DNA from 4 places in the Psychromonas sp. L1A2 genome. Region 2 is predicted to be linked to each of the others. Evidence: predicted binding sites of a transcription regulator. Region 2 holds the regulator's gene; each other region holds the start of a gene.

Region 1 (2,214 bases), on a different contig from region 2:
TGGACTTATTCGCAGGAAGGAGGACGCACAGGCGAAGGCCGTATCATTATTGAAGGTTTTGTACCCTTTGATTATGAAATAACGTTATTAACGGTTAGTGCTGTTGACGGTATTCACTTCTGTGCTCCTATTGGCCATCGTCAAGAAGATGGTGACTATCGTGAATCATGGCAGCCACAGATCATGTCAGAGAAGGCACAACAACAAGCACAAGAAATAGCGCGAAAGGTAGTGACTGATTTAGGTGGGTACGGCCTATTTGGTATGGAGTTCTTTGTAAAAGGAGATGAAGTTTATTTCAGTGAAGTCTCACCTCGCCCACACGATACAGGATTGGTCACACTTATATCTCAAGACCTTTCTGAATTTGCTTTGCATGTACGTGCTATTTTAGGTTTTCCTATCGGAGAAATTACACAATACGGCCCTTCCGCTTCCAGCGTAATTTTAGGAAATGGGATTTCAAAAGATATTAAATTCGACAATATCGCCAGCGCTTTAGGTAAAGTACCTGGCTCGCAAATTCGCTTATTTGCTAAACCCAATATTAATGGCGGACGACGATTAGGTGTCGCAATAGCACGAGGTAAAAATATTGAAGAAGCGATTGGAAATGCTAAACGAGTGAGTAATACAGTTAAAATAGTTTATTAAATAATGTAAAAATATTTGAAGTAGAAAGTTAATTTACTGTAAAGCAATAGTTGAAAGGCATAAATTCTACTAAATTAAACATCTTAATAACCAATAATAACTAATATGTACTTTTTATAAGGCAATACAGCAAACCTGTATTGCCTTTTTTTTTGCTAAAAATACTTAAAAAACCAAAAAAGCCTATTAATTGAACATAAAACACAAAAAATGAACAAATAATCTAATTTAAGCTTGATCAATAAGCAAAATAACTTTACTGTTGTTTTATACAGTGTTTATTTATACAGGTGATTGATATGCTATCTACATTATTAACAGCAACACAAACTAACCCATATTTATTAAGTAATCATAAAAATGATTCTAAGAAATCGAGTGCATTAGTTAATGTGCATTATCAAGAAAATAATTACCAAGCTTTGTTGGAACACATACAAACAGGACAAGATCATGGCTGGATTTTATTCCTAGCCCCTCCTGGTAAACCTAATACGCAGTTTTTCCAAAATGCAGGGATCGATAAAAGTCGTGTACTGATGATCGATTCAAATAAAGTGAGGGATAACCTTTCATTATTATCAACACTGTTAAAAAGTAACAATTATTGTACTGTCGTTACTTGGGTGAACGAGCTAACGGAAACAACACGCTTAACAATTGAAGCTGATGCGAAATCAACCAATACAAGTTGCTTTATCTATTGTAAACAATAAAAACACGCCTTTACTGTATAAAAAGTACTGCGGTAACAAACGATAATGAATACAGAATGATGAGGCTTTAATAAAGTAAAAGGACTTTGTGAATTATTTAATAAAGATTAATACTACAAATAACAAAAAATTTTAAAGTTAAATATAGATAACCTGTGGCAAAATTGATTAAAGTCAGTGATCACTTAATCGAGTTAACTATACTAATATCATTCATTAAAAGTGATGTAGTAGCGTGAGGTTAATATTTTATAGTTTAAATAATAATCAAAATTTTACGATTATTGAATTAATAGAAATAACGCTTAGGCTTTAAGAATAACTCCTCATGATAAGTAAAATAACTTATTGTGAATAATCACAACTCTTTATGACCAGTATTAACTATGCCAACACAGGAAACACTATGTACCCATACAGTGATAAAACAAAAAACTTAATAAACTTGATTGGTAGCGGTGATGCCGCTTATGTCCCTAAAGCAATCACCTGTGCAATTAAAACATTGGATGAGATAGCAAACGATACAAGCCTACCTGAAACAACGAGAGAGTCAGCAGCCTTTGCCGCCGCTAATTTAGTGTTAAGTGATTACGATGATAATGATTAAAAATATTAATAATCAGTAAACACAAAAAAACTGCATTATGTTTTATTTAAAGTGGTCCGCAATTCAACTAAAGATCATTTAATAAACTATTGGATAAGGTATTAGGTTGGAATGAACTAATAGATATAGATTAATAGATTAATAGATTCAACATATTTAACAGGTTTAACAGGTTTAACAGGTTTAACAGCCGTAGTTTAATGGATATATACTAGTAAACATGTACTAAGAAAT
Region 2 (2,214 bases):
CGGGTCAATGTTAGCTACCCTATTGATTAATTTCATTATTATATTGTTGCTGTAATTCTTTAATATCTTCAACCATTAAATCCATATCTACGCTATTAATACCTTGCTTATTAGGCACAGACTTAAACGTTGCATGCAACTTTCCATCCGGGTCAATTAAAACAATAGATGCACTGTGATCGACCAAATAAAAATCATCTGTATCACCCGCTTCAACAATGCCATAAATTAAACCAAGCTGTGTTACAAAAGGCCATAGTTGTTTATGTGTGCTCGTTACACCGATAAAGTTTTTATTAAAATAATGAACATAGTCTGCGAGTTGTTCCGCTTTATCTCGATTAGGATCAACAGAAACAAATACAACTTGAGTGGTTGTATTATCATCATTAGTTAAACTAGGATAAATACGATCTAAATCAGCGAGTGTAGTAGGGCAAACATCAGGACAAAAAGTATAACCAGCAAAGAAAAGCGTCCATTTCCCTTTTAATGATTCATTTGTAAAAGCAACTTTTCCCGCTTTTTCAAAAGCAAACTCATTTAAAATAATACGCGGTTTAGCTAAAAATAAAGCATTATTATCTGTTTCAAATGTATCACCATTTTTAGCATTTAGATTAATGGCTTCTAATCCACCTAACGCAAAAAATAAACCCACGATTACAATACTGCATATAATTATTATACGTTTCATTTTTTTACTCTATTTGCTCAAAGCAAGTGATGAAAATGCCAATAAATAGAATAACTATTTATTGGCATTTTCTTCGCTTTATTAATTTATTTACTGCATTTACTTAAGCGATTAAGTTACAAAGCAGATAGATAAACGTTTACATCCAATCAGCAGTACGAATAACACCAACTGCAATACCTTCAATATCAAATGATTGAAACTCTAAATCAACCTTAATGGGATCGAATAATGTATTTTCAGCTTTTAATGTTATTTGCTTACCATCACGATAAAAGCGTTTAACGGTTACATCATCTTCAACTCTTGCAACAACTACTTGGCCATTATTGATATTTTGGGTTTTATGTACAGCTAATAGATCACCATCCATAATACCAATATCTTTCATGCTTTCGCCCTGAACACGCAATAAAAAATCTGCCGCAGGATGAAATAAAGTAGGATCAACATTGTAATGAGTTTCAACGTGCTCTTGAGCTAAAATCGGCTCTCCGGCAGCTACTTTACCGATTAAAGGCAAGCCTTCGTTGGCTGCTTCATTATCTTTATGCTCACTAATAACGCGAATACCACGAGATGTGCCAGATAATATTTCAATCGCCCCTTTACGTGCTAATGCTTTTAAATGCTCTTCTGCTGCATTGGCACTTTTAAAACCTAGAATTCTTGCTAATTCCACGCGTGTTGGTGGCATGCCAGTCTTTGTAATTTGATCTTTTATTACGTCTAGGACTTCGCCTTGGCGTTTAGTTAACTCTTTCATTAGGATCTCCACGCGATAATAAACTGTAAACAAACACAGTGTATATCCATACATGGTTAAATACTAGTTAAGACTCTTCTTTTTATTATTAGATAGGAAATAAAGTCCAATAATGCTAAATAATGACCCAACAATACTCTATTAATTCATTACTTAAAGTTGTCCACTAAAGCTAAGTGTCGTTGCCCCACTTTCGTTTTTTGGGCCAATCCACGTTAATGATTTAGCAATCGAAGGAGCCAACTTATCGGTTCCTTGAATCTCTCCATTTAACTTATATATGCCGCCTTCGCCTAAACTAATATCTAAGGTTGTTGCTAATTCATCTGACTCTTGAGTAACAAATGCCGTAACCTCACCATTATCACATCCGAGATCAACAGTAGGAGAAGCTAAATTGACTACGCCTAACTGACTAGATACGACAGCATTTTGCCAAAGTACGTTACCTTGTAATTGTTCACAATAGGGTTTGCCTTGTGTGAATTCTTTAATGACTGCGGAAAAATCTCCTGAAATTTTAGCCGGCAAACGCATTGGCAATAATGTTAATAATTCTTTTGAACTTAAATCTAAAATAACATTTGATGCGCTTATCCCTGAAAAACCATAACGAACAATACCTTTACCAGACATAGCTTGAGAACCGTTGTTAAATGAAGCATCGGCCTCTAGGTTTAATGTAAGTAATGCCATTAACTGCACATCCCATTTTACATTATCAAAGCGCAATTTACGGTTAACTACAATT
Region 3 (2,214 bases), on a different contig from region 2:
GCTTTTATCGCAGCAATAGCCGCATGTTTAGCAAGTGCTTGATTTAGATTTTGAGCATCGATTATCCGTTTCCCCATACTTCTTGTTGAAAATATTTGTAACTTATCAGCCCTTACACCATCCCATGTTTTACAAGCGATACCATTTAATTCGTTAATAGTGCGGCTCAATTCAACATTAAACCCTTTGGGTAAAAAACGAGTATCTAATTTTCTTAATTGTTCAACGGTAACAATTTTATTTTGCTTTAATTTTTCATTGGTTTTTCTACCAATTCCCCATACATCTGAAGGAGATAATTGTGTAAAAACGTCCTTTTTTAATTTTTCATCCAATACGCAAACACCATTAAAACCATTCCACTTTTTAGCGACATGATTCGCTACTTTAGCTAAGGTAAGCGTATCTCCAATACCAACACAAACAGGTAAACGCGTTTCTTTCCACACGGCTTTGCGAATGGCTTGAGCGTGTAAGGCGAGATCGGGTATTGCGTGTTCGCAGTCAGCAAAACTCAGAAAGGATTCGTCAATGGAATAGATATGTTGAGACGGTGCAAAGCGCCCTATCACTTGCATCATTTTATGTGATAAATCGGCATACAATTCATAGTTTGAAGAGCACACAATAATGCCCGTTCGTTCACAAAGATCTTTTACTTTAAAAAAGGGATAGAATTTTTTAACACCTAATGCAATGGCTTGCTTGTTGGCCGCTACGATACAACCATCATTGTTAGAGAGTACAATAATAGGTTTACCGCGCCACTCAGGTCTAAAGACTTGTTCTGCACTGCAATAAAAGGAATTTGCATCAACCAATGCAAACATCAGAGGCTTGCCTCAAGTAGGTGACTTTCACGATGACAACGAATCGAGCGAATAACCACGCCTTCAATAGTAAATTGATCACTATCGCTAATAGTCATCGCTGGGTATTGAGGGTTAGCAGATAATAAAAGCCTTTCGGTAATATTTAATATTTTACAAATAAATTCACCGTTAAAATTAGCAACGATGACATCATTATTTTTAGCGTTAACATAACGATCTACAATTAAAATATCACCATTAAATATACCAACACCTTTCATGGAATGGCCGTCTGCCTTGCCAATAAATGTGGCACTTGGATGCTCTACTAATAATTCATCTAAGCTTAGCGGGAGTTGTAGGTAATCGCTTGCTGGACTTTCAAAACCAGTAATACCCGCGCTTGCAGTAATTGGAATAAACTTCATAAATAACCACTGTATATAAAAACAGTTAATAGTATAAGTTAGATCAGGTTAAGTACAAGTTAGAATTTCATTTATACGCAGGTGAATTCTTTTTATAGTATCGTATATTCTATTTACTTCGAGTGAATATCAATGGGGTCGCATCTTGCCTTTTGCCATTATTAAATTTAAATCAAGTCGTTTTACTGCAATAAAAGAATGTATATTCTAAGGCTCTATATGCCTCTTTTAGCCTTATAAAGTTAAAGTATTAACCTAACTAGTAAATTGAAAGTAATGATTATCGGCACAGTGTTCGCTTTATATTGGCGAATTTTACTGAAAAATCTTATCTATCGGCCACTTTAGCTTTAATCTTTTACGAACTGTCCCTTCTGGTATTTTATGAAATAGCGCGGCTTCACGGATTGAGTTAAAGCGCTTCCCATTAACAGTAATAGGGATTGCATTAGGCCTTCAGTAGCATCGAGGCTCTTTTTCAAGAGCTTCATTTTCAGTCCACCCTGCGCTCATCCGTTCATGGACTTTTTTGTATGGGATACCGGCATTCATAGCTTTTATTTTTAATGGAATTTTATGGCCATTTCGATATGTTTTTAAGTACATACCTTTGGGTACTACGATTGCCTCTTTTAAAGTCCACCTAAGGCGCAATCTACTCTCAATTCGCTTAAGGTTTAAATTAAGTATTTCAGCTAATGATGAAAGGTTCTTGTAAGCTACACCTCGGTAAAACATTGGATTAGAAAATCCATTTACACCTTTACCACCAGGGTCTAGATTGTAACCATACGGTGAAAGAGTATTCTCTTTTCTTATTCGTTGTATTTCCGCATTTTCTAACTCATCAAGAGAGTTAAATTTGCCAACTTCATTGAATATAAAACTACCTTTACCGAATTGGATAATAGCCTCTTGAAGTGAACCAGAGGAATGGCTTTTACGAATAGCTTGCCTAAAGTGCCCACGTTTAC
Region 4 (2,214 bases), 170 kb from region 2:
GCGATCAAAGAAGCGTTGGCCACCATAGATATGGTAAGGAATTTGCTGCGCCATTAGCTGTTCTTCAAACAGTCGAGATTGTGCATTACTACGGTACAAAATTGCACATTCACTGAGTTTGTTACCCGCATTTTTCCATGTTTGTAATTGGCTTGTTACATATCGAACTTCATCGTAGTCATTAAATGCACTGTAGATTGAGATTGGCTCTCCATCTTCACCATCAGTCCATAATTCTTTACCTAAACGATCACTGTTGTTTTGAATTAGTTTATTTGATGCTTTTAGAATGTTGCCCGTCGAACGATAGTTTTGTTCTAAGCGGATAGTGACTGGGGACTCTTTTTCTTTTAAAAAACGCTGTATATTTTCAACATCAGCACCACGCCACCCATAAATAGATTGATCGTCATCACCAACAATGGTGAGATAATTTTTGTTATCGGTTAATAATACTAACCAAGCATATTGTAACTTATTGGTATCTTGGAATTCGTCTACTAATACATGTTGAAAGCGCTGTTGGTAGTGTAGTAATAGTGCTGCATTATTTAATAATAATTCATGGGCACGTAATAACAATTCTGCAAAATCAACTAATCCAGCTAATTGGCAAGCCGCTTCGTAAGCTTGGTACACTTGTAAACGTTGTTTTTCTTGTACACTAAAACCAGGATCGATATGTTTTGAGCGTAAACCTTCATCTTTTTTATCGTTGATGTACCACTGTAACTCTTTTGGTGGATAATATTTTTCATCTAACCCTAAGCTTTTGATAATACGTTTAACCATTTTTTGTTGGTCATCGCTATCAATGATCTGAAACTGCTCTGGTAGGTTAGCTTCTTGATGATGCAAGCGTAATAATCGATGTGCAATACCGTGGAAAGTACCTATCCACATACTACCAATTTGTTGAGGGCAAATATCGGCAATACGTCCACGCATCTCTTTAGCTGCTTTATTCGTAAAAGTAACCGCTAAAATACCGTAGGTTGGAATATGATTAACTTGCATTAAATAGGCTATTCTATGGGTTAAAACACGTGTTTTACCACTGCCAGCCCCAGCTAAGACCAGCATATTTTGTTCTGGTGCTGAAACGGCTGCGCGTTGATGATCATTTAAACCATCGAGAAGGTAAGATACGTCCATAAGAAATGCCTGTTTATTTATTCAGTAGATAAGAACTATACCGAAACATAAGATAAATGTGAATGATCGATGTTTCGGCTTTGTCTGGTATTAACGTTTTTGATACTTGGTTTTGATTATAGTAATTTCAATAAATGCTTAAGATCTGATACTTCAATCGTAGGTAATAGTTTTGCTTTATCAAGCTGCTTTGCTTTTGGATTAAACCAAACTGCTTGTGCATTATTATTTTGTGCACCGTAAACATCGGTTAGTAGGTGATCACCAACATGTAATAGATCTTCTACAGCTATATTTAGCTTTATTGCTGCTTGTTGAAATAGTGCAATATCTGGTTTGCTGTTAAAACCGTTACCCGCTTTTAATACAAATTGAAATGTATTACTTAGGCCGATCTGATTTATATCTACGTTACCGTTGGTGATCGCAACGACAGGATAATGTAAGGCAAGCTCTTTTAATAATAGGATACTTTCTGGTGGAACAACAAAGTTACTACGCAATTGTAGAAATTTTTGCAAGGCACGTTCAGCGTATTTAATCGCATTAACCATTGAAATACCGTACACCACCATCACACGTTTAATTATTTCTTTACGCCATAGTGAAACGTCATGTTTTAACGTTGGATCTTCTTTTATCAGCAGGTTTTTATAGAGATTCCACTTTCTTGCATCTAACTGCTCAAGTTCTTGATATGTTGACGTTAAATAAACAATAAAATCAGCTTCTGCCTTTTTGATGACTGGGTGGTTGTCATATAAGGTGTCGTCTAAATCAAAGCTAATGGCTTTAAAAGGACGTAATGATTTATAAAATTTCATCTGCTTTCCAATATGGTTATTTTTTACGTTTAGCGCGAGGGTGTGCTTTATCATACACCTCTGCTAAATGTTGAAAATCTAAATGGGTATAAATTTGGGTTGTTGCGAGATCGGCATGACCTAATAATGTTTGTACAGCTCGTAAGTTACCACTTGATTCAAGCATATGTGTTGCAAAAGAGTGGCGCAATTTATGTGGATTTACGTGGCTGGGTAATGATTGCTCTAACCCCCA

Evidence for each region. The regulator LexA, encoded in region 2, represses DNA repair genes until DNA is damaged. The targets are predictions, from matches to a motif close to TACTGTATNNNNATACAGTA.
Region 1: the regulator LexA is predicted to act here: its motif matches at 927-946, upstream of GQR59_RS07020 (SulA-like leucine-rich domain-containing protein).
Region 3: the regulator LexA is predicted to act here: its motif matches at 1,248-1,267, upstream of GQR59_RS05555 (LexA family protein).
Region 4: the regulator LexA is predicted to act here: its motif matches at 1,163-1,182, upstream of uvrD (DNA helicase II).

What each region holds. Positions count from the first base shown of each region.
Region 1 is NZ_WUAG01000001.1:1,624,151-1,626,364, reverse strand. It holds gene purT (formate-dependent phosphoribosylglycinamide formyltransferase) at 1-654, shown strand, start outside; gene GQR59_RS07020 (SulA-like leucine-rich domain-containing protein) at 954-1,370, shown strand; gene GQR59_RS07015 (YaeP family protein) at 1,777-1,980, shown strand.
Region 2 is NZ_WUAG01000002.1:1,833,163-1,835,376, reverse strand. It holds gene GQR59_RS18390 (SCO family protein) at 20-697, opposite strand; gene lexA (transcriptional repressor LexA) at 837-1,463, opposite strand; gene GQR59_RS18380 (type II secretion system protein N) at 1,617-2,214, opposite strand, start outside.
Region 3 is NZ_WUAG01000001.1:1,260,590-1,262,803, reverse strand. It holds gene GQR59_RS05560 (Y-family DNA polymerase) at 1-830, opposite strand, end outside; gene GQR59_RS05555 (LexA family protein) at 830-1,240, opposite strand; gene GQR59_RS05550 (GIY-YIG nuclease family protein) at 1,697-2,214, opposite strand, start outside.
Region 4 is NZ_WUAG01000002.1:1,666,626-1,668,839, forward strand. It holds gene uvrD (DNA helicase II) at 1-1,155, opposite strand, end outside; gene GQR59_RS17635 (HAD-IA family hydrolase) at 1,272-1,979, opposite strand; gene xerC (tyrosine recombinase XerC) at 1,996-2,214, opposite strand, start outside.